Regions from separate parts of the Acetobacter aceti genome, predicted to be linked through region 1. Evidence: predicted binding sites of a transcription regulator. Region 1 holds the regulator's gene; the other holds the start of a gene.
The links. Region 1 encodes HrcA, which represses chaperone genes, less so after heat shock. Its sites were predicted from a motif close to GTTNGCACTCNCNNNNNGNGAGTGCNAAC; they were not measured.

Region 1 (12,061 bases):
CCGACACTTGTATCGACTGTGCCGGCATGCCTTACGATGCCTTCGCATTCTACAGAAGTGGGCTGGTCAGGGAGCGCCATTAAACAATCCCGCAGTCAAGCAATAATGGTTCAAAGCGTCCGGAATTTTGGCACGTGAGGCGCTGCTGTAGAGTCTGAACGCACCGAAGAAGGGCTTGTCATTCCACAGCGACAGCTCCCTGTAGCTGGGCGCTGTCCAGCTTGTCTGTCAGGATGATGCACACGACGTTCCATCGTCATCTCGATCGCTCGCCTTGTGCGCCCATTCAGACATCAGACAGTCACGCCCGATATTCTTTCTGAATGTTCCACCGGCAAGAGCTGGGACAGCAGGGCCGGATGCAACGACCGTGCTGACCCGAGGGAGGCCGAATCAGCGACCCGGCGGCGCCATGAATTCAGGGCCGACCGGATCCTTGATGCAGGTCGTGAGGATCGTATCGATCTCACGGAGATCGTCAGCGCTCAGATGCCAGCCCATTGCGTCGGCGACGGCTGTGATCTGGTCCGGGCGGCGTGCGCCCCACAGGGCAATCGTCGGTCCCTGATCGAGCACCCAGCGAATGGCCAGCGCCAGAAGCGACCTGTCATGTTTCTCGCGTGCGAAATCCTGCAACTGGCGCACCGCTTCCAGATATTGCGCATAGCGCGGAGACTGGAACTTGGGATCGGCGCTGCGCAGATCATCAGAACCAAATTTGGTTTGGGCCGTCATCTTGCCTGATAACAGACCGCGACAGAGCGGGCCGTAGGCAAGGATCACCAGATCATGCTCGCGGGCATACGGCAGGATGTCATGTTCCATGTCGCGTTCAAACAGATTGTAAGGCGGCTGCACGGCCGCCAGCGGAGCGACCGAACGGAAAGCCTCCATCTCGGCGATGGTGAAGTTGCTGACGCCAAGCGCCAGTACCTTGCCCTCCCTGACCAGATCCTCGAGCGTGCGGGCTGTCTCTTCCATGGGATCGGCGGAATCAGGCCAGTGAACCTGATACAGGTCGATGTAATCGGTGCGCAGACGGCGCAGCGAGTCCTCGATTTCCTTGCGAATACGGGCCGGCGACGTATTGCGGAACGGCTTGTGATCCTCTTTCCAGTCCAGTCCGACCTTGGTTGCGATCGCCACCCTGTCACGTCGTCCGGCAAGGGCCTGCCCCACAATTTCCTCCGAATGGCCAAAGCCATAGACAGGAGCCGTATCGATCAGAGTGATCCCCAGATCAACGGCTTCCTGAATGGTGGCAATGGCGTTCCTGTCATCCGGACCACCCCACATCCAGCCACCAATGGCCCATGTGCCGAGCGCAACGCGCGAGACGGGATGTTCAAGCCCGCGGATGGTGGTTGTTTCCATAACAGATGCCTGCGCCATGAAGACTCTCCGTGTTCGTGAACCGGTGATGACGGTTGTAACCGCCTGCCAGCGCAAACGTACCACAGCGTCCCGGGATCTGTTACCCGCCCCAGAAGAGCGCAGCCATGCCCGCCCTCTTCACTCTTTCCTAAAGCAGGATTCCGGTGAAACGTATCACGGCTGTCTATCTCCAGATGCATGAGGCTCCAGACGCATGAGGCTTGCGTAATCAGGCTGCGTTTTTAAGGGCTTGGGCGGCTGTCACAGCGACACCCATTTATCCCGGCGGCAGGCGTTCAGGAGGCGCAGGAAGATCTTCAATATATGAAATTTTAAAAGCTGCTCTGGGGACGATAACATCGATAGGCAGGGGACGGATTATCCCTTGCATCCGTGGGCCGGCTCAAAAGGAAAGAGGATGAACCCTGCCGGTTCTGACGTTCTCCCTGTATTCCGGAGACGGGCTTACTGAAACCTCTTGCCTCACCCTTCGTCACGCAGCAGAGTCTTCTGACGACACTTCAGCAGAAAGGCGCATCTTCCATCTCTGGCTCCAATGAAAAATCCGGTCTGACTTTTAGTCGCTCCATTGAACTTCTTGGAGCTGCTTCCGGTCTGAATTCACGTTCCGCCACCATCCTGCGGGAACTGGTTGAGCATTATCTGGAGACGGGTGATCCGGTTGGCAGCCGCACGCTGTCACACCGACTGCCGCTCGGGCTCTCTCCCGCCACGATCCGCAGTGTGATGGCTGATCTGACGGATGCTGGCCTGCTGTTTTCGCCGCATACTTCAGCCGGTCGTCTGCCAACCGAAAAAGGGCTTCGCCTGTTTGTCGACGGGCTGCTTCAGTTCGGCAATCTCAGCGAGGACGAGCGTAAGTCCATCTCCAGTACGCTGGAAATGCGCGGACGTTCGCTGGAAGACACGCTGACGGAAGCGTCGTCGCTTCTGTCAGGACTGTCACAGGCCGCCAGCCTCATCATCGCGCCGAAAGGCGAGGGGGCGATCAAGCACATCGAATTCGTCGCTCTGGGTGGAAACCGGGCTCTCGTGGTGCTTGTCGGCGCAGATGGGCAGGTCGAGAACAGGGTGATCGACACACCGGTGGGAATGCCGCCTTCCACCCTGACGGAGGCGGGCAACTACCTGAATGCTCGTCTGACCGGTCGCACGCTCGTGGAACTGCGGACGCGTGTGAATGACGAGATGGAGGCGGACCAGACCCAGCTCGATCAGCTCGCCACGGAAGTTGTGGCCAGTGGTCTGGCGACATGGAGCAACGAGGGACGGGGAGGCACGCTGATCATTCGTGGGCAGGGTAACCTGCTGACCGACATCACGGAGATCGAACGTCTTTCGAGCATCCAGCGTCTGTTTGAGCGGCTGGAAAAGCAGGACGCCATGCTGCGTCTGCTGGAGCTGGCCGAAAATTCAGAGGGTGTCCGGATCTTTATCGGTGCGGAGAGCGGCCTGTTCGGGGCGTCAGGCATGTCGATGGTTGTCGCGCCGGCCCGCAATGAAGCCCGACGGATTGTGGGCGCCATCGGGGTCATCGGGCCGACACGCATCAATTACGGCAGGATCATTCCCGTCATCGATTACACGGCCAGTGTGATCGGACAGATGCTGGGATGATGGGAGTGAGGCCGCGTTACTGACTTTTTGCCTATGTGGAACTTGCCAGCGTGGAGCTTGCCGGTGTGGGGCGGTCAATGATGGTGTCACCCCACGACTTGCCCGTCTTCGGCTCGGCCTCCTGCCGGGCAGCCATTGTCATGGTCTGCCCATGAGTTCTGCACTCTAAAAACAGGCCACCCGGATTTGAACGGGCGGCATGTCTGATACCGTGCTTATTTGACCTGAGCTTCGTAGCTGAGAAGCTTGGTTTTGAGATCGGTTGCGAGCTTTACCAGATCCGCGTTTGTGGACGTGGCGGCGCCCGCGGCGACAACAGCGCTTGTGGCTTTTGTGCTGCTTGCAAGGTAGCGCGCATAAGCCCTGTCAAACGCAGCGCCATGCAGACGCTGCATCTGGTCAATGACCTTCTGACTCTGGGCAGAGGGCTTTGCCGCCAGTGTTGCCGTACCGGCTGTCGCCAGCGCGGTCAGCTTGTCATGGTTATCCGTGAGGTCTTTTACGATCGTTGTGCCGAGGAGCGCGATATCGTTGCGGGCGGCGTTGGTCTTGGCGAGATTGGCCAGAGCAATGTGGGTGAGATCCACATCATTGATCTTTGTGGCGAGGCTTGTGTCCGCAGCAGCAAAGGGTGCGGGCTTTGCCAGAGCAGGCAAAGGCGGCGCAGGTGGCTGACCTGGGTTCATGCAGGCGCTCAGCGTGAAAAGCGAAACGACGAGAGAAGAGCAGGCAAGCACCTGATGACGTGACGGAAGCAGCATGATCAGAAAATTCTCCTTTGATCTCAGGGAATATTTTACATGACTGCCCTGAGTCTCAGACGACACTATTAAAGAACCTCAATGATAACAGCGTATGACGGGAGGCAAAAGGCAAGGCAGGGGTGTCCCTCGATTTTCGGGTAGGGATCGGCTGCGTCCGACCTGAGCAAGGACGGGTCTAGAGCAATTCCACTGAACTCTGGCCCAGTGGAATTGCTCTAATTCATTGTTTATCGAACATATTCACCAGTTCGAATGTGTCCATTCAAACTGGATATGCTCCAGGAGCAGGATTACGCCAAAAGAGTATGCGGTCGTGTTCTGGTCCCGGGTTGCGCTGGACGCGATCCGTGGTGAGCATACACGGCCAGAGCCCCAACCGGGCCATTTCTGCCTGCTGTCCGCGAACACGCTTCGAGCTGATCATCAGGCCCATTTGTGTGATCCGGACAGTCTGTCATCATCAGGGAAATCAGGCTGCTCCACACGGATCATGAATGATGGAACTGCTCTGTTCTGATCAAAGCCAGAGGGTTTCTCGTCTTTCCATCTCTTGCTATGCATGGAAACAACACAGTACGTAATAATCTCAGGCGTCCTGATTAAGGCGTTCCGGGCATGGTGTGAGGGTGGTCGAAAAAATGACGTGTCGTATTTGGGGTCTGTTTGCGGTCGCCTCACTCTCTATCGGCTTAAGCGGTTGCGGATATTTCGATTCACGTGCTGCTCACAAGGCACAGCTTACGATGATCGGGATGACATCCTACGATCTGCAGGCCTGTGCGGGCCTGCCAGCCAGCACCAAGCAGCTCAATGATACGACGCAGATCTTTACCTACACAGGCACGCAGCCAGCACCGAGCTACGGGGGATCCACCCTCATTCCGGTTGGTGATATTTCGACACTCGTGAACACGCTTGGCGGCGGCGGCGGCACTGGCTGTACTGCTGTGATCCGTGTGGACAATGACCGTGTGTCCGACGTGCATTACATGGGCAACGATGATGAAATGATCGGCACGGACGGTGTCTGCTCCATCATCACCCGTGGATGCGCCCGTCAGCCGGAAGGCACGATGAACAGTTCCGCTGGTGGTGTCTTTGGTGTTTCTGCCTTCCATTCCCCCAGAACACCGCAGCAGTCCACTTCTGCGACCTATTCCAAGCAGTCCGGCAATGCGGTGCTGAATACCGAGAAGAATTCCACCGCACCAGCTATTGTGCCGCGGACCCAGTAAGAAACGGATTTGAAAAAATCCGGCTTATGGAGGGGAGAGGGAATGTTGCTCAGGCGGCGTTCCCTCTTCTTCCTTGTTGGCGTTATCAGTTTCTTTGTGGCTGTGTCGCGACCCGTGAATACCGGGATGCCTGAGTATAGGCCTTGTCCGTGACCCAATGCAGGGTCGCTTTGCCCTCTTCCTGCGTTAAAACGCCTGAATCCACGTCCTTTCCGACATTCAGAGACGCCAGGTCAACCTGCAGAAGAAGGGAATACTGCGCCCCCATGGCGGCAGGCCCATAATGGGAGTGTGCCTGATAAATGCAGCTGAACCGCTGATAGGCCGTGCCTTTTGCAAAGGGATATTTTGCAAAACAGTCTGAAACAGCGGCGTGCATGTCCCCTTTGCCATGATCATCCACACATCCTGCCAACAGAACACAGACCGAGGCTGTAGCCAGACACTGTGCCCACAGGGCGATGAGTAGACGCGTGGCGGACATGGTCTCTCCGGAACAAGGGAACCGGGCTGTTTCTGGGAAATGTCTCATAGTCTTGATTGCTGTATCAAAAGGAGAAGAAGGAACTTCAGTGAGGTAAAGAGGATGGCTCCAAAACGCCAGACACACCCTTGCCCCTTGTTGTCTCTCCGGGCGCGGCTTTCCACGCTATGACAGAGGCCCGCCAGTTTTCTTCCCGGCTGTCTGTCGCGCAATCACCGTCATAGTCTGGCTCTGCGTTCTGAGCTTGGCAGGGCGCAGGCGTCGCGATGGAAGGCCGATTTCAATGATACAGTTTCGTCGAGATGGAAAATCAGTCTGCATTGCGTTTTGAATACGTTTTCTGTGGGGTGTGAACGTATCATGACAATCAGGCAATCCTCATGCAGGAGTTGCAGGCGGCGGCGGCAATGCCTATTAGCGTGCCCATTACCGCAGGAGGCGGTTGTGTTCGAGCCTGCGCAGACTGTTTAAAGTCGGCAACCCTTCAACCACAAAAACTGCCCACCATCTTCCGGGAGATGCCTTCAATGAGCACGATTTCGACAAATGAGATTTCACGTCTGCAAACCACCCTGCGCCGCCTGCTTGGGGCCAAGGGGCTGAGCGTCAATGCGCCGCCGCGTCCGGGGCTTTCGGTGGAACTGGCCGTGGACGGTGAGGTGATCGGCACGATTCATCGCGATGATGATGAAGGCGAAGTGTCTTACGCCATCAATATCATCCTGCTGGAAGAAGATCTGCCGCCGCCGACCTGAGACAGGTAGGCTAAAACAGAAAAACCCCCGACCGGTTTTGACTGGTCGGGGGTTTTTCAGATGTTGGATGGTTATGCTCTGTCAGGGCTTTTAGCCTCATCAAGAGACAGCAGCTTCTGACTCCCGACAGCCCACTGCCCAAGCGGCTTTTAAACCGTCTGACCGTTCAAAATGAACCGATTTCAGGCTTTGCGTTGCGCCACCGAGGCTTCCATGACCGGCTGATGGACAGCCGTCGGGAAATCCACGCGGGTCAGTTTCCACTGCCAGCGTTCGATGCGGAGCTGAACACGTAATGGTGTTTCGTTTTCATGTCCCGGAAGCACAACCTGCGCTTCGAAACTGTTGGCGGCCGTGAACCGCACCAGCGCATGACTGACGGCAGAAAAAACGGCGCCCGCATTCATATGGTCGGGACCGGAAGCCATGGCCTGATCAACCACATTGCCCAGATTGCTCTGTGTCACCCTCGTATCAACGGCGTTGGACACGATGCTGGTCGCGAAAGAGGAGCCGAATTCCGGCAGTTCGTCAGAGACTTCGTTGACCTGACCGATATTGAGGCCGTTCAGAACCTGTTCCTTGATCGACGCATCGAGGGACGACCAGTTGATCGTGTGTCCGAGCGCCACCATGTCGTGGCTGGAGACAGCGCCTGCAATCGTCCAGAGCGTCATGAAAGGAGACAGGGCATAGAGCGCCAGAGATGTCGCAAGCGACGCCAGACAGATCACACGCGCCCGCTTCCGCGCAGGGCTTGCCCAGGCTTCGGAGGAGAGGGTTGTGTCTGCGGTGTGCATGGCGGCGCTCCTGCTATTCATGGTAGGGACGATACCACATGCAATGCAGTTATGCATTTATGGTTTGTCAGCGATGATGAATATCACGAAAAAGTGATAAAACTCTTTTCGGCGATTGCGCCGGACGACCGGAAAATTTCATGCCTCTCGATCTGACGGAAAACGAAATACAGCGTTATTCACGTAATATTCTTCTGCCTGAAATCGGGGGCACCGGGCAGGCGCGCCTGCGTGCCTCCTCGGTGCTGATCATCGGAGCCGGAGGACTGGGATCGCCCGTCGCCTGTTATCTGGCGGCGGCCGGCGTCGGCCGGATCGGCATCATCGATCATGACCGGGTCGAACTGTCCAACCTCCAGCGGCAGATCCTGCACACGACCGATCGTGTGGGCATGAGCAAGGCGGCTTCCGCCCGCCAGACCCTCGAAGCGCTCAATCCCGAGATCCGTATCGAGACCCATGAAACACGTCTGACGGCCGACAACGCGGCTGATCTGGTCGCCCGCTATGACCTTGTCTGTGATGGATGCGATAACTTTAAGACACGCTATCTGGTCAACGCGGCGTGCGTGGAACATCATAAAACCCTCGTGTCCGCCGCCGTGCTCCGTTTTGACGGTCAGCTCTCGACATTTCGTCCGCATCTTGGCGGCCCCTGTTATGAATGCCTGTTTCCCCGCGCAGGGGAGGGCGGAGGATCGCCTTCCTGTGGTGACGCCGGAATTTTCGGCGCTGTCACGGGGGTTCTGGGAACACTTCAGGCGACAGAAGCGTTGAAAGAACTGCTGAACCTCGGCGAATCTCTCTCTGGCAGACTGCTGCTCTGGGATGCGCTGGCGACGCGATTCACGACCATCACCATCCCACGGGACCCGGACTGTCCGGCCTGTGGCGGACAGGACAGACATGACTGAGCGCATATTCGAAAAAGACTTCGCCTTTCTGCTCTGTGACAACGATTTCAACCGGCTGCACACGGCTTTCATGCTTGCCGCCACCGCGCTGGCCATGAACAGGGCTGTCATCATCTTCGCCACCGGTCCCGGTGTGCTGGCGCTGTGCCGGGATTCCGAGGCGACAGCGTTGTGGAAAAAAGACGAACACCTGCTCTCGGCTCAGGGAGTCGCCACGCTCGCCACCCTGCGCGAGGCTCTCCTGTCCATGGAGGCTACTCTGCTTGTGTGTGAGAGCGGTCTTCGCCGGACGGGAAAAGAGGCGACTGACCTGATCGAAGGGGTCGAAGTGGCTGGAATGCCTACTTTTCTTGATCTTGCGGCCGGGTATAAGCTGATTACGTTCTAGACCCTGTCCGTTTCCTTCCGGCTACGGATGCGTGTCTCATTTATTATTTACAGAGCATCTTGACGCAGTCAGCCGCTTCCGCCTGATCGTGATCTGCTCTCATCGTATCAGGTGTTTCTGTGACGGGAATCCACGAACCCACTTGCCGATCGGCTCAGCTCTTGGCACGGATGCGGGCATGAAAGCATCCTTGCCCCTCCGTGTCGCCGCCACGCTTATGACTGCGGCCACAACCCTGCCGCTGACTGCCGTTGCGTATGCCGCAACATCAGGCCAGCCCACGCATCATCATAAAGGTGATGTCGACGCTAAGCACAAGGCAGGCAAAAAGGCGAAACATTCCGGGGCGCATGCGGACAAAACGGAGAAAAGCCACCATGCGACCGATGTAAAATCGGCGGCCCCGGCTCACCACAAGAAGCACCCGACGGCCGCAACGGCCAGAGAAGAAGCGCCTCACAGGATCAGGGCGACGCATAAGCCGCACCCGGCCAAGCATGCGGGTCATGGTGCAGCAACCGAAACGGTTCGTCCAGTTCCGCCTCCCCTGCCAGCGGATGGCGATCCGGCGCATCCGGCCTCACCCGATGAAACGCCGAACAGTTCCAACGCCAACGGGCAGGACCCCACAAAAGGCAGCAACACCGGCCTGCCGCTGCCCCGTTTTGCAGCCCTGCGGGCGGATGATGTGAACATGCGGGCCGGGCCGGGTCAGCGTTATCCCATCCAGTGGGTCTATCACCGTCGCGGCCTGCCCGTGCAGATCGAGCGCGAGTTTGACGTCTGGCGTCTGGTGGAGGATTCTGATGGCGTAAAAGGCTGGGTTCATCAGGCCACCCTCATCGGTTCGCGTGACTTTGTGGTTCCGTCTCTGCCGGGCGCGACAACGCCGGCGCCGGTGTCCAATGCGAAACCTGCGTCGGACATACCCGCTGATCCAAAGGCTGAGGGGCAGAAAGCCGAGACGTCCGCTGCCAACAGACATACCGAAGCCAAGATCATCAGCCGCGTTTCCACCAGCGCGGATGTAGCGAAACTGCCCGGTGCGGTCATCCTCCATGCAACGGCTGATGATGAGTCCGCCGCTGTGGCTGTGCTGACACCGGGGACTGTTGGCACCATCAAGGCATGTGCTTCCGGTTCGGCATGGTGCAAGGTTTCGGTGCAGCGGTACGAAGGCTGGATTCACCGCGCCCAGATGTGGGGTATTGGACCGGATGAGGCCTACCCGCCGTCCTGAGGAACTGATCACCCTTTTTTGTCCGACAGGGAGCGATTAGCGATGATCGGATGACACTCTTCGTCCGTTGAGTCAGTCTCAGGACATCCGGCTCACAACAGGAGACTGCACTCATGGCCGTCGCTCAGTGCCGCACAAAAATCGTGGCCACACTTGGACCATCCTCATCGACGCATGAGGTGATCAGAAATCTTGCTCTCGCGGGAGCGGATGTCTTCCGGTTCAATTTCTCCCATGGCACTCATGACGATCATGCCGCCCGTTACCGGATTGTGCGTGAGGTCGAGCAGGAAATCGGACGACCTCTTGGCGTTCTTGCCGACATGCAGGGGCCTAAATTGCGGGTGGGCCGTTTTGCGGATGGGAAGGTTCTGCTGGAGACGGGCAGGCCATTCCGTCTGGATCTCAGCGAAACACCGGGTGACGCTTCACGGGTCGGACTGCCGCATCCGGAAATCATTTCCGTGGCGAAAGAGGGCTCGATCCTTCTGCTGGATGACGGCAAGCTGAAGCTGGTCATCAGAAAAGTCGGCGACGATTTTCTGGAGACGGAAGTTCTGGTCGGCGGTCCGCTCAGTAACCACAAGGGGGTCAATGTCCCCGACCTTGTGCTGCCCATTCCCGCCCTGACCGCAAAGGATCGGGACGATCTCGCCTTCGCGCTGGAGATGGGAGCGGATTTCATCGCCCTGTCCTTCGTGCAGCGCCCGGAAGATGTTCTGGAAGCGCGAGGTCTGGTGCAGGGGCGGGCGTGGCTGGTGTCCAAGCTGGAAAAACCGCAGGCGCTGGATAATCTTGCGGCCATTCTCGACGCTTCCGATGCCGTCATGGTGGCGCGTGGTGATCTGGGTGTGGAACTGCCGCCGGAGGTGGTGCCACTGGCGCAGAAGCGGATCATTCGCGAGGCCCGTCTGCTCGGCAAGCCGGTGATCGTGGCGACCCAGATGCTGGAGAGCATGATTGCGGCCCCGACACCCACCCGCGCCGAAGCCTCGGATGTTGCCACCGCTGTCTTTGACGGAGCTGACGCCGTGATGCTGTCCGCAGAGTCCGCCGCCGGTCAGTATCCATGTGAAGCCGTGACGATCATGAACCGGATTCTGGAGCAGGTGGAATCGGATGAAGGCTGGCGCATGATCATGCAGGCCAGTCGTCTGGCTCCCGAACATTATATCGCTGACGCCATTGCCCATGCCGCCCAGCAGGTCGCCACCACGCTGGGAGTCCCGGCCATTGTCGCCTACACCCATGCGGGACCGACGGCTTTGCGTATCGCCCGTGAGCGGCCGATCGCCCGTGTGCTCGGCCTGACGCCAACCATTGCGACGGCCCGGCGACTGGTTCTGGTCTGGGGAGTGCAGTCTTTTGTCACGCCGGCCGACAAACCCGTTCGGGATACGGAGGCCATGGTGTCGTTAGCGCTGGAGGCGGCTCTTAAAAGCCATGTCGCCAGCCCTGGAAACATGATCGTCATCACGGCGGGCGTGCCATTCGGGATCAGCGGATCGACGAACACGATCAGGGTTGCGAAAATTCCTGAAGCCTGAAGTGATCTCTTCCCCCTCTGGTCCCGGTTGATGGGGAAGGGTAAAGAAGGCGGTCATTAACGGATGTTCCGTTTCCACAGTGATTTACACAGGCGACTTCAGGCACGGCATGAGCAAGACACGACAGTTTTTCGGGACCGATGGCATCCGGGGGAAGGCGAACACTTCTCCCATGACTGTGGAGATTGCTCAGAAGCTCGGTCAGGCTGCTGGTTTGCATTTCCGCCGGGGAAGTCACCGCCATCGCGTTGTGGTCGGCAAGGACACCCGGCTTTCGGGTTACATGATCGAATGCGCGCTTGTGGCCGGGTTTCTGTCGGCGGGCATGGATGTGACGCTTGTCGGTCCGATGCCGACGCCTGCCATCGCCATGCTGACTCGGTCTCTTCGCGCTGATCTGGGCGTGATGATTTCCGCTTCCCATAATCCTTTCTGTGACAATGGCATCAAGCTGTTCGGACCGGATGGATTCAAGCTGTCGGATCAGGAAGAAACCACGGTCGAAACCCTGATGATGATGGATCTGTCGTCACAGTTGGCGTCGCCCGCCGAGATTGGTCGCGCCTCGCGTCTGAACGATGCAGCGGGCCGCTACATCGAACATGCCAAGGCGTCTCTCCCCAAGGGCTGTCGTCTCGACGGGCTGAAAATCGTCATCGACTGTGCGAATGGCGCTGCCTACCGCGTGGCTCCCGCTGCCATCTGGGAACTGGGCGCGGAAGTCATTCGTCTCGGCTGTGACCCAGACGGCGTGAACATCAACGAAGGCTGCGGCTCTACCCATCCGCAAGAGCTTTGCGAAGCCGTTGTCCGGCATGGCGCTGATCTCGGCATTGCGCTGGACGGTGATGCTGACCGGATGCTGCTGGTTGATGAGACCGGGCATCTGATCGATGGCGACCAGATCCTTGGTCTGATCGCG
Region 2 (12,061 bases), 1.7 Mb from region 1:
CGACCCGGTAACACTGGACCGCGTGAAACCCCTTGAAGAACAGGAAGGGGGTCACGTAGTCGGGGCAGGCCGGGTCACGGTCACGGATGGCCTGAAGGTCGGCGGCACCTGCGACAATCGCGTCAGGTGTGTCTTCATAGCACTCAAGCACGAGGGCGGTCAGTTGCTCGCTATTCACATAATGGTCGCCAAGCTTGCGACCGATGAGAGCAGACATGGCGATAGCGAAGCCGGAGTGGTTCTTGATGCCCGTTGATAGCAGCCCCATCACGAGCGGATCGCAACAGACCTGAGATTCCTGCACCATCTGCTTCCACAGGCTGTTCAGATTGATGGAAACTCCTGCGGTGTCAGACTGTGTCATCTATGAAACGATCCATTGAGGGGACGGTGGAAGCAACCGTCTGGGATATGGGGAATTTTACAGGGAGCACGGGCAGACCGCAACGAAGGGTTATTTTCTGCCGGTAACCATGCGCGAGACGCTGAGCAGGGCCGCGACGGCAGTGCAGAAGGCTGCACCGTCAAGGCAGACAAGACTGCCGTTCATTGGCACGAGGCGCAGGATGAGCGCCGTTCCAATACCTCCAAAAGTCTGGCCGCTCTGACGGGAGACCTGAACCATACCGCTCGCTCCCCCTTCACGTCCGGCAAGAGCGGACAGCAACATCGCCCGGTTGTTGGGAACCTGAAAGACACCAAACCCGAACCCGGCCAGGCCGATCCGCCAGGCGACATCGAATGCTGTGGGGATGTCCGGCAGAAAGCGGAGTGCGATAAAGCCGAGCATGACGAAGACAAGACCGATCGAGGACAGGATTCCTGCAGGAATCCTGTCTGCGATGCGGCGTGTGACGGAAGCGGAAACGATCAGCCCGAATGCCCAGGGTGTCATGAGCAGGCCGGTGGCGGTTGCGCTCCATCCGTAATGATCGTGGAGCGTGAAGGGCATGGAAATCATGAACAGATTCGAGCCGATATACGCGATGATACCCACGATAAAGGCGATCCTGAAGCCGATTCCACGCAGGAGATCTATAGGCAGGATTGGCTGAAGACTACTGGATTCCTTGCGGATGAGTCCGCTCATTGTCGCGACGCCAACCACCAGCATGGCGCAGGCCAGCATGGCGCCATCGGAGTGCGCGACGGAGTTTCCTCCCAGACCCAGCGCCGTGACTGCAATGATGCAGAGCACGGCGCCTATGGGGTCCGGCATTTCTTTCTGCCGGGGGGTCACGGGCAGGGAGGACGCCGCCAGCACAAAAGTCAGAGCGCCAATGGGCAGGTTGATCCAGAAAAGCCAAGGCCAGTGCGCGACAGCCAGAATCATGCCAGCAACCGTTGGACCAAGGGCCATGCCCACGCCCACGATCAGGGTGTTCACGGAAACACCTTTTCCGAGTTCCTCAACAGGGTAGATGAAACGGATCAGGGCGGAAACAACACCGAGCATGGAGGCTGCGCCAAATCCCTGTATGGCGCGGGCAATGGTCAGCAGCGGAAGCGTTGGGGCAAGGGCGCATCCGACAGAGGCCAGGATAAAGAGTGTGATCCCCATCATGCACATGCGTGCATAGCCGATCCACGCACCGGCAGCGGCCAGTGGCAGCAGGGATGACAGGCTGGCCAGTTGATAGGCGTTCACAACCCAGACCGTATCTGAAGCGGAACTATGCAGATCAGCACCGATGTCGGGCAGAGCGATGTTGGCGATGGCGTAGTCGATCTGAGCCAGTAGAACGGCAAGGCAGACTGCTGTCATCGCCTTGAAGCGTGCTGCGCCGTAAAGGCCGTTCGGCGTGGAATGTGAGGTGGGTGAAACTGTCATCCCGCTGACCTTATCCCCATCGGAAGGATTCTCAGAACAGGACAACGCAGGAGAAAACGGGGTTGGCTCGCACAGCGCCATCACAGACGGGTGAACAGGACTCTGTCTGTGGTGGCAGGCAGGGCTGTGATCAGTGTTTCACCGACTTGAGGCCATCCTTGTAGCCAAGCGCTTCCCACTGCTGCTGTTGCGTGAGGTGATGATTGGTGGAGTCCCCGAACCAGGAACAGCCGGAAAGAATGAGGCTACAAAAGCCCAGAAACAGAGCGCGGCGCATGATTCCTGACATGATTTCAGTTTTCGATTCGCACCAAGGATGTACCAGAAACGCTTCGGAAGCGAGAGACAGAGCCTGTTCGGGGACCGGGCGGGGTATTGGCCCGATGCCGCCGGTCTTCATCCCTGCGTAAGGGAGAGAAGGGCAGATCTCTCAGGGTTCTTGCCTGCCGTTCAACAGGGCGCTGTGCAAACTGCGCGGAGCGTCGCCTGCTCTGTTCACGACCGCCGACATGGGGAGAGGACAAGAGGGCGAAGGAGCAGGAAGGCCCCGACACATGAGATGAGGCCAAGCGGGCCAACGAGAACATAGCTTTCCAGCCATTGGGCTATCGCGCCCGTGACGAGGGAGCCTGCCGCCATGTTTATGATCCAGGCCGATGAGCACAGCACGGCGAGACGGCCGCCTGCATCGATCTGGTAAGCGACGCTGAGTATGAGCGGATAGGCGATCAGCCAGCTGACATTGAACACGATGAGTGCGATGGCAAAGCCTGCCTCGTTGGAAACGAGCGTAAGTGCGGCGCAGGACAATCCACAGATAAGCAGCGAGACAGGCAGGCTCCACCGACGAGGGATACGCTGCGCCAGAATGCCGAAAATGGTGTTGCTGATCGCACAGGCCAGTGTCGCAATACTCTGATATCGACCGTAGGTGACTGCTGATATTCCGATTTCATGAGCGGCGCGTTCGATAAAGGGCCATAGCGCCAGACTGCCGAAGCTGAAGAGCGAGATTGCTATCAGGACAATTCGGCCGCTGCTTTTCAGCTCATTCCACTGAACCGGTGACTGAAGATTTGACGTGCCTGGTCGATCCGGCAGGAAACTTCCGCCTGCGAGGGTGAACAGCATGGCCAGAACAGCAAGCATGACGAACATACCCGGTGTTCCATGGTTCGTCCCAACCACAGGAAGAGAGAGGTTGATGAGCGTGTAGATAATCGTCTGAATGGCCAGACCTATGGAAATCGCACGAGTGGGACTGTTCGTGCGGGCCGCCGTCAGGTTCAGGGCTGTATTGGCCAGTCCGAAGCCCAGGCCGCAAGCCACCCGCGTGACCAGAAGCGGAATAAAACCGTGCAGCAGGGAAGAAGAAAACTGCGCTGCGCCGATCAGCGCTCCCGCCGCAAGCGCCAGCCGTCGGGGGCTAAGGAGGACGACATGGGGCGCGATGAACAGCATCGTTACGGCGTAAGCCAGTAATTCCACCATACTCCATACGCCCATCTGAAGCGGTGAGAAAGCTGTTGGAGTTGAAGGTCTGTGACCAGAAATCCTGATAGCCTGCAGGTAGGGTACCGAGCGCATTGATGGGCGATCCTTCTCCGAGGAGAGGCTGCTCAATGCCGTAACGTCCAATCTGGGTATGGAAGTTTTCGTACCAGACGCCAGCGCTGATATCGTTGCGGGCGATCGTGTAGGTCAATGCGGATGTGAAACCGTATCTCTGTGTGTTGCTGGCGTTGATCTGCTCAGCCAGTGGCGCTCCGTTGGGTGAAGTGAGATAAGGAGATGTCCAGCCGCCACGTCTGTACTGACCGTGTCCGTAAATGGTTGTTTTCCAGCGTAGAGCATGGGTCAGGGAGAAATCCGCAGTCAGACCGCCGAGATAATCCCGTTCCGCGGTGACGGCGTCGTAATACGACGCATCCCAAGGATCGGACATCCGTGAATAACCGGGGGGAATAGCGCCGCCGGGCAGATTGTTGAGGGACTGCGCCAGTCGGTAGGCCTTGGCGTAACCGTCGGGCGTTCCGACGAAATTATCAAGTCTGTAGCCGCCGTTCTTCAGCATGTCGAAGGACATGTCCTGATAATTGTAGAGATCCTTATCGGACCAGTCGAAGAAGGTTGAAATCCGGCTGTCCTGGCCAATGGGCTGGAGAAATTTCGCGTTGACCTGCTGCGCGAACTGGTTGCCTCCACCTTTCCATTTGTCGGTGTTGTTTCTCATATAGGAGACATAGAAGCGTGAGCCGATCTGGTTCAGGTCGCCGCTGTCTGCACGAATGAAAGTGTGATAGGCGGCGTTGCTTCCGAAAGTCTGTGCTGTTGTCAGGTGGCGTTCGTGGTTTGGATCGGCGGAGAAATATTCCAGGGAACCGCCAAGATTTGACGTGCTGGCTACGGATTCCGCTCCTGCGCTCTCTGACATAGTGATGTGACCGACATTTTCGGACGCAATGGCGGCAGTACTATTCAGTCCATTGAGCGACCGGAATTCCTGATCGCCGAGGGGTATGCCATCAAGTGTCATGCCAATCTGGTTTTGCAGGAATCCGTGCATGTAGAACTGGGCAGACCATGTATCCAGACCTTGTGGGTCAGCAGACTGGAACATTACGCCCGGAAGAGTTGCGAGCACTTTCTGCGGGTTTGTTCCCGGAACAGATCTGGAAAGCACTTCCGAGGAAATCGTTTCAGTGATTCCTCGCGCGTATGAGCGTCGCGCGCTGACGGTCAGTTGTTCAGGGTCTTTTTGTTTGATGGCTTTCGGACTGGCAGCCGGTCTGTGCGGCGTAGCGTGCGGTATCTCCGCATTGCTCTGATGCCCTGCTTTATGCGTGGTGTCAGGGGCGGCGACAGCGACGGAGTTGGCGGATACGAGAAGGGCCGTTGCGACCGTACCGTTCAGAAGAATATTGAATTCCATAGCCACAGGCCTTTTAGGAAAATACATGCGCGATGGTTGTTCGGGCATTTTGTGGGAGAAGAGGGCGGACGTGGCTTTATCGACAGGTTCTCGTGGTATGGTTGAGGGAGGTATTTTCCATTTTTTTATAGTGGATTATGATGCTGTGCAGATGGCTGTGGATTTGGATTATTGGTTGGAAAACGGCACTATCGTCTAGGTAAGGCATCGATCTGGTTCCGTAAGGAGCGTGCAATGTCGCGTCCTGATGGTGTATTAATCTATTAACCATAAAATTTGATTGTTTGTGATGTAGTGCATTTATTATGTGTGATATAACTCTGAATTATGACACCTTATGTAGTGGAATATGTGCTTGCCCATCTTCGCCTGCTTGAGGCGGTGGGCAGACTGGGGAGTTTCAGTGCCGCCGCCGCTGAACTCGGCGTCACGCAACCCAATGTCAGCCGGCAGATCGGGCAGATAGAACGGGTGATCGGCCACGAACTGTTCACGCGTGGACATCGGGGGGTGGTTCTGACGGAAGCGGGTCGTTTGCTGTTCGAGGCGGCGACGGAGAGCACCAGACGTATCCGTGACTGTCTGGGAGAGATCGCTGCCGTGGAGGCGGGTCGAAGACAGATTGCCGTGGTGACGGATTATGGCTTTGGCGCTACCTGGCTCATGGAGCGTCTGTCAGATTTCGAGCGGCTTTGTCCGGGTGTGGAAGTCCAGATCGTCACGACGAGAAATCTGTCTGAGACAGTATCTGGCGATTTCCGACCTGATGTCTCCATCCTGTTTGAAGCCGGCCCAATCAGGGGAGATGATTCGGTTTTTCAACGGAAAATGCTTTTTCAGGAAGAAGTCTATCCCGTCTGCAGCCGGAATTATCTGGAACGCCACGGGCCATTTGATAGGCTGGAAGAGATCAGAAAAGCGCATCTTCTGCATCTGAAGGGTGACGGTACGCTGTGGCTGAACTGGGAGAGCTGGTTTCGGAACGAAATCGTCGATGGCGCGCAGACTCGGAACAGCAGATTGAATGTATTCCATACCTTCAGTCATTTCCCGCTTCTCATGCAGTCTGCCTGTCAGGACGAGGGCATCGCACTGGGTTGGAGGCCCTTGATTGATAAGGCGCTGGAGAGCGGACAACTGGTGAAGCTCTGGTCGACGCCCGCCAAAAGCGAGAACGGTTATGTTCTCACCCTTCATCGTCGAACGAGCAGAGAGGCGTCTGCCTTTTATCAATGGATTATTGCTCAGGCAGAAGGACGCCCTGCTTGACGGGTGTTTCCGTGGGGATAAGCTCAAGGTCTGCGGCTACGGAAGATTTGCCTGCCACATCATGCGGATGATCGGGGGTTTTTGAAGAAACCGGGATAGGTTCCATGCCAGCCAAATCAAGGTGAAAATATCCTTATTTCTCTGTCGATGATTTAAAAAAATCTTTTTAAATTCTTGTGACTGGCACTCTCGAGAGAAAAGTGCCGAACCTTCTTGACACCCTCTCTGGGAGCACCTATCTCCATACGTGGCACTCCCGGGGTGGGAGTGCTAACGCACCGCGGCGTAGAGCGCGTGGCACGCGGCGACGTTGCTTTAATAACGAGGGCGTCGTCCTCAGATAGAATGTGGAGCAATCCATAATGACGAAATTCCGTCCCCTGCACGATCGTGTGGTGGTTCGCCGTCTTACAGGCGAAGAAAAGACAGTTGGTGGCATCATCATCCCTGACACGGCCAAGGAAAAGCCGATGGAAGGCGAGGTTGTGTCCGTTGGTCCAGGCGCACGCAACGAGCAGGGCCAGATCGTGGCGCTCGATGTGAAGGCTGGTGATCGCGTGCTGTTCGGCAAGTGGTCCGGCACCGAAGTCAAGATCGGTGGTGAAGAGCTGCTGATCATGAAGGAAAGCGACATCATGGGCGTGATCGCCGGCTGATCACCGGCTTCTGATCCCCTTTAATTGTCCGTTTTCATTTTCAAGGAGAATTCCCAATGGCTGCCAAGGACGTAAAGTTCGGCGGTGAAGCGCGTCAGCGCATGCTGCGTGGTGTCGACATTCTTGCCGACGCCGTAAAGGTAACACTCGGCCCGAAAGGCCGTAACGTCGTGCTCGACAAGAGCTTCGGCGCGCCCCGTATCACCAAGGACGGTGTGTCGGTCGCAAAAGAAATCGAGCTTGCTGACAAGTTCGAGAACATGGGCGCGCAGATGCTGCGCGAAGTGGCGTCAAAGACCAACGACACGGCTGGCGACGGCACCACCACGGCAACCGTGCTGGCTCAGGCGATTGTCCGTGAGGGCGCCAAGGCTGTTGCCGCCGGCATGAACCCGATGGATCTGAAGCGCGGCATCGACAAGGCTGTCGCCGCTGTCGTTGAAGAACTGAAGAAGAACGCCAAGAAAGTGACGTCTCCGGCCGAGACGGCGCAGGTTGGCACGATCTCCGCCAATGGCGAGAAAGAGATCGGCGAGATGATCTCGCAGGCCATGCAGAAGGTCGGCTCCGAGGGCGTGATCACGGTTGAGGAAGCCAAGGGCATCCAGACCGAGCTCGACGTTGTCGAGGGCATGCAGTTCGATCGCGGCTACATCTCCCCGTACTTCGTGACCAACGCGGAGAAGATGACGGCTGATCTCGACAGCCCGTACATCCTCATCCACGAGAAGAAGCTGTCTTCCCTTCAGCCGATCCTTCCGCTGCTTGAGTCCGTCGTGCAGTCCGGCCGTCCGCTGGTCATCATCGCGGAAGACGTCGATGGCGAGGCTCTGGCGACACTCGTTGTCAACAAGCTGCGTGGTGGTCTGAAGATCGCTGCTGTCAAGGCTCCGGGCTTCGGCGATCGTCGCAAGGCCATGCTGGAAGACATCGCCATCCTTACCGGTGGTCAGGTCATCAGCGAAGACCTCGGCATCAAGCTTGAGAGCGTGACGCTGCCGATGCTCGGCACGGCGAAGAAGGTGCACATCTCGAAAGAGAACACCACCATCGTTGAGGGTGCTGGCAACGCGGACGACATCAAGGGTCGTTGCAACCAGATCCGCGCCCAGGTCGAGGAAACAACCTCCGACTACGATCGTGAGAAGCTGCAGGAGCGTCTTGCGAAGCTCGCCGGTGGCGTTGCTGTCATCCGCGTCGGTGGTTCCACCGAAATTGAGGTGAAGGAGCGTAAGGATCGCGTCGACGATGCGCTGCACGCAACCCGCGCTGCCGTCGAAGAAGGCATCGTTCCGGGCGGCGGCACGGCTCTGGCTCGCGCTTCCACGGCTCTTGGCCACCTGCATTACCACAACGAAGACCAGAAGGTCGGCGGTGAAATCATCCGCAAGGCCCTTCAGTCTCCTCTGCGTCAGATCGCGCATAACGCGGGTGAAGACGGCGCTGTCATCGCTGGCAAGGTTCTGGAAAACAGCACCTACACCTTCGGTTTCGACGCGCAGGCCGGCGAATACAAGGACCTCGTCGAGGCTGGCATCATCGACCCGATGAAGGTTGTCCGTACCGCTCTGCAGGACGCAGCTTCGGTTGCTGGTCTGCTGATCACCACGGAAGCCATGGTCGCAGAGCGTCCGGAGAAAAAAGCTCCGCCGATGCCGGGTGGTGGTGGAATGGGTGGCATGGGCGATATGGATTTCTGATCCAGTCGTTCAGACGCTGTTTCCGGAAGAGGGAGGGCGGTTTCGTCCTCCCTTTTTCTTTGGCCTGATGACGGAATCGGATGTGACGAAATGGCGCTCAGACAGTATCTGTAGAGAGGTTGAACGAGAGTTGGATAGGTCATCAGGGTTGTAAAAACTGATCTGGCCCGTATTCGATTGAAAAGCTGGAATTCACTCCCGTTAAGAAACGAGTATTCGTTTACCTATTTCGTTGTCGTTACAGCCAGCGATTCAGTAATTTCTTTCCTGTTCTTTCAGAAAATCCAGACGCTCCTGGGGGCATGCCGATGGCACATGTCAGGTCGACATAAAAGCCGTTGGGTTTTGTAAAACTGCAAGCATCATCACGATTTTTGATCGATGCCAACCGCCCTTGCTTGAGTTTGGCCTGCGGGCTGGTATTCAGGAATTTGTGAAGGCACGGTCTGTCTGCGAAAACTGATTGCTTGTGCAGTAAACTTCATCGAAAGCATTTCGAGGCGCGGCACGGCCCGCAGCAAAGGTGCTGACAGTTGGCAGAAAACCGGACAGTAAGCCAACTGCAATCCAGTTGTATTTCACGGCATTACTTTTTTTCTGGGTGGTATGTGAGAAGATAGGTATAGAATCCTGTTTTATTTAAAGCAGGATTTCCAGTTCTTAATGCAGGAAGCTGTGTGTGGCCAAATGCTGTGTCTTTTTCAGAGTGAGAACCGCATTTTGACGAATCTGGACTGTTTCAGTCCCGTTCAAAATTTTCTTTGTAAGTCTTCTGATGAAAAAGAAATCAGGAGAAAAATCTTGATATGTCTGAGCGATTTATCTTGAGAAATATTTGGCGATAACTTTGGGCTTGACCGCCAGAATACCATCGTCAGGTGCTCTCAGGAACCACCGAGAACATTGGCTAGTCGCTCGGGATGTTCAGTCATCACTATGTCCACCGGTTCATCCAGCAATCTTCGGGTCGCGGTGATATTGCTGGTGGGATCAGGACTGGAGGCGATGACGGCGTCAGCGTCACGATGAGCCACTTCAAAAAGCGAGGAAGAGGCGTTGGCAGGCAGATAAAGAGCGTAAGGATGTCGCCCTGCCAGTTGCTTCGCCAGATGTGCATCCCGAGAGGATTGAACCGGCATGGCAACGACGACGGAGCGGTCGGCGACCAGAGCGTCATGAGCACTGATCAGATCATGCGTCATCAGGACGGCCCTTTTCCTCATCCCGGTTGCTCTCAGTTCCTTTACCACTTCAGAACTCGGGATGTCGCGGATCGACAGCATGACCAGTTCGTGTCGCCTGTAGGAGAGCTTGAGCGCATCATGCAACGGAAGAGAAGCGTCGCCAGCGATTGCCAGTTTACCATCATCATTTCTGACAACGTCCAGAGCGACCATCGTTGGCAGGCCGGGTGTATCGAGCATCTCTGAGGTCGGCGGTGGGAGCTTCGCCAGAATCCTGTCGGTTCCGGATGTCGGGAAGGGAAGGGTAGTTGTGGCCGCCTTCCCGCTCGCGCAGATGACCAGACCATGGTGAATGCGGGTCAGGAGCGCATCGGTATGCGAGTCACGCCACAGTAATCCACCACCGGCAACAGCAATCACAGATAACCCGATAAGGATATTCCGACGGCAGGAGCGGGTCAGAAAAGACCCTTCCCGTTTCTGATCGTCTATCGAGTCCTGTGTGTCAGGATCAGGCATGAGCCTCTTCCTTTTTACGTTCGCCGGCCATGGCGGCGGCCTTGTCCAGATCGACGGACAGCACGCGACTCACACCGCGTTCCTGCATGGTTACGCCGTAGAGCCGGTCCATATGAGCCATTGTAAGCTGATGATGTGTCACCACGAGAAAACGTGTTCCTGCTTCGTTGACCATATCGCCAAGCAGCGCACAGAAGCGGCCGACATTGGCGTCATCAAGTGGAGCGTCGACTTCGTCCAGTACGCAGATCGGAGCCGGGTTGCAGCGGAAAACTGCAAAGATGAGCGACAGGGCTGTCAGAGCCTGCTCGCCTCCGGACAGGAGCGACAGGGTGGCAAGCTTCTTGCCGGGAGGCTGGGCATAGATCTCCAGCCCAGCTTGCAACGGATCATCACTGCCGACAAGACCCAGATGGGCGCGGCCTCCACCGAACATGCGTGAGAACAGGGACTGGAAATGGTGATCCACCTGCGTGAAGACCGCCATCAGGCGCTCACGCCCTTCCTTGTTGAGGCTCCCGATCGATCCACGCAGACGGGCAATCGCGGCTTCAATCTCCCCATGCTCGCGCCGGATCACCTCGATCTGCCGTTCCGCCTCCTGCGCCTCGATGTCGGCTCGCAGATTGACGGGGCCAAGCTCTTCGCGCTCGCGGGTCAGGCGGGAAATCTTGCGGCGTAGCCCTGTTTCCGCGGATTCCGTGAGATCTCCAACAGGCACTGTGGGAGGCTCGGGTGTCTCGGCCAGCAACTGATCGAGAATGGCCTGAGCCTGCTCACTCTTGCCTTCACTTCTCAGCAGGTTTTCCCGGGCGGTCGCCAGTTCACCTTCGGTCCGCCGTCTTGCTTCCTGAGCATCCTTCAATCGGGTTTCTGCGGCTTCTCTCGCGGTGTTCGCTGTTACAAATTTCTCTTCGGCTGCGGCCAGCGCGACCGCTGTCCGCTCACGAAGCTGTCGGGCCTCATCAGGGAGAGCCGTCAGGGTTTCATGCTCTGCGGAAACGACATCAAAACGACTCTGGGCTTCCGCCATCTGCTCCTTTGCCGCACTTGCCCGCGCCGTCCATTCGGAGAGCGAGTCCTGGAGCGCCGATTCCCGGCTGGCGAGCGCCCCTGCCTCAGCGACAAGAGCTGCCCGTGCCTCTCGACCAATCTGCTCTTCAAGGCGCAGTTCAGTGATTGTCTGGCGCAACGCTTCAACCGGATCGGAGATATGATCGTCAACGACAGCCGCCGCACAGGTCCGTTCAGCGGCTGCAAGAGTTTCAGCAGCTTCGGCCAGTTCGACACCTAGCGTAGCCAGACGAGGTTCCGTGGCGGACAGTCGCGAGCGTATCTCCAGCGCCTTTTCCTGCATGGCGCGGTGGATCGTTTCGAGCCGGGTCACATCCTGACCCGCAGCATCGAGCTTCGCTCGTGCGGAAACGGCAGCCTGTTCCGCTTCCTGAGCCGTCGTCCCGGCCTTTTGCAATGTAGCGGCGGCTGATGCGGGATCGGAAGTGGCTGCCAGAGCCAGACGGGCTGCTTCGACTGTCTCCTCTCCCTTCACCAGCTCGGAATCAAGGCGCGCCAGTTCCGGCAGCATGGTCGCGAGACGGGATTCGGCGCTGCCGTGGCGTGTTTCGGTTTCCTGCTGTACCCGCCGCGCCTGCTCGAAAGCGGCATCAGCCTTGCGGCGGGAGTCCCGTGCCGCGGCTTCCATCTGGGTGGCTTTCTGGTCGCGGGATCTCGCCTCTTCATGCGCCAGACGCAGCACTTCCGGCGCAGGGAGCGCCGCCTGCGTGGCCTGCGCACCCACAACAGCCTGTCTGGCGGCGGCGAGAGCCTGTGTCGCACGCTCATATTGTGGGCGCACGGCATCGAGTCTGGCGCGGGCGGCGGCATGACGGCGGGATGTTTCCGCTTCCGCCGCACGGGCCTTCCCGAGCGAACCTTCAAAAGTAGCCCGCGCCATACGGGCCGTGCGGACC

Region 2: A0U92_RS08905 (co-chaperone GroES) is a predicted target of HrcA. The motif match lies at 6,279-6,307, and genes of this name have one in related genera.

Annotation. Positions count from the first base shown of each region.
Region 1 covers NZ_CP014692.1:253,422-265,482, forward strand. Annotated here, with positions in the region: gene A0U92_RS01195 (aldo/keto reductase) at 394-1,392, opposite strand; gene hrcA (heat-inducible transcriptional repressor HrcA) at 1,945-3,012, shown strand; gene A0U92_RS01205 (DUF4142 domain-containing protein) at 3,228-3,773, opposite strand; gene A0U92_RS01215 (hypothetical protein) at 4,520-5,011, shown strand; gene A0U92_RS01220 (hypothetical protein) at 5,097-5,495, opposite strand; gene A0U92_RS01225 (DUF3126 family protein) at 6,023-6,250, shown strand; gene A0U92_RS01230 (DUF2939 domain-containing protein) at 6,433-7,050, opposite strand; gene A0U92_RS01235 (HesA/MoeB/ThiF family protein) at 7,191-7,964, shown strand; gene A0U92_RS01240 (DsrE family protein) at 7,957-8,352, shown strand; gene A0U92_RS01245 (SH3 domain-containing protein) at 8,495-9,592, shown strand; gene pyk (pyruvate kinase) at 9,706-11,139, shown strand; gene glmM (phosphoglucosamine mutase) at 11,249-12,061, shown strand, end outside.
Region 2 covers NZ_CP014692.1:1,965,274-1,977,334, reverse strand. Annotated here, with positions in the region: gene cysE (serine O-acetyltransferase) at 1-364, opposite strand, end outside; gene A0U92_RS08925 (MFS transporter) at 455-1,831, opposite strand; gene A0U92_RS17745 (hypothetical protein) at 1,962-2,108, opposite strand; gene A0U92_RS08920 (MFS transporter) at 2,327-3,322, opposite strand; gene A0U92_RS08915 (TonB-dependent receptor plug domain-containing protein) at 3,258-4,763, opposite strand; gene A0U92_RS08910 (LysR family transcriptional regulator) at 5,091-6,032, shown strand; gene A0U92_RS08905 (co-chaperone GroES) at 6,395-6,688, shown strand; gene groL (chaperonin GroEL) at 6,745-8,388, shown strand; gene A0U92_RS08890 (hypothetical protein) at 9,273-10,091, opposite strand; gene A0U92_RS08885 (AAA family ATPase) at 10,084-12,061, opposite strand, start outside.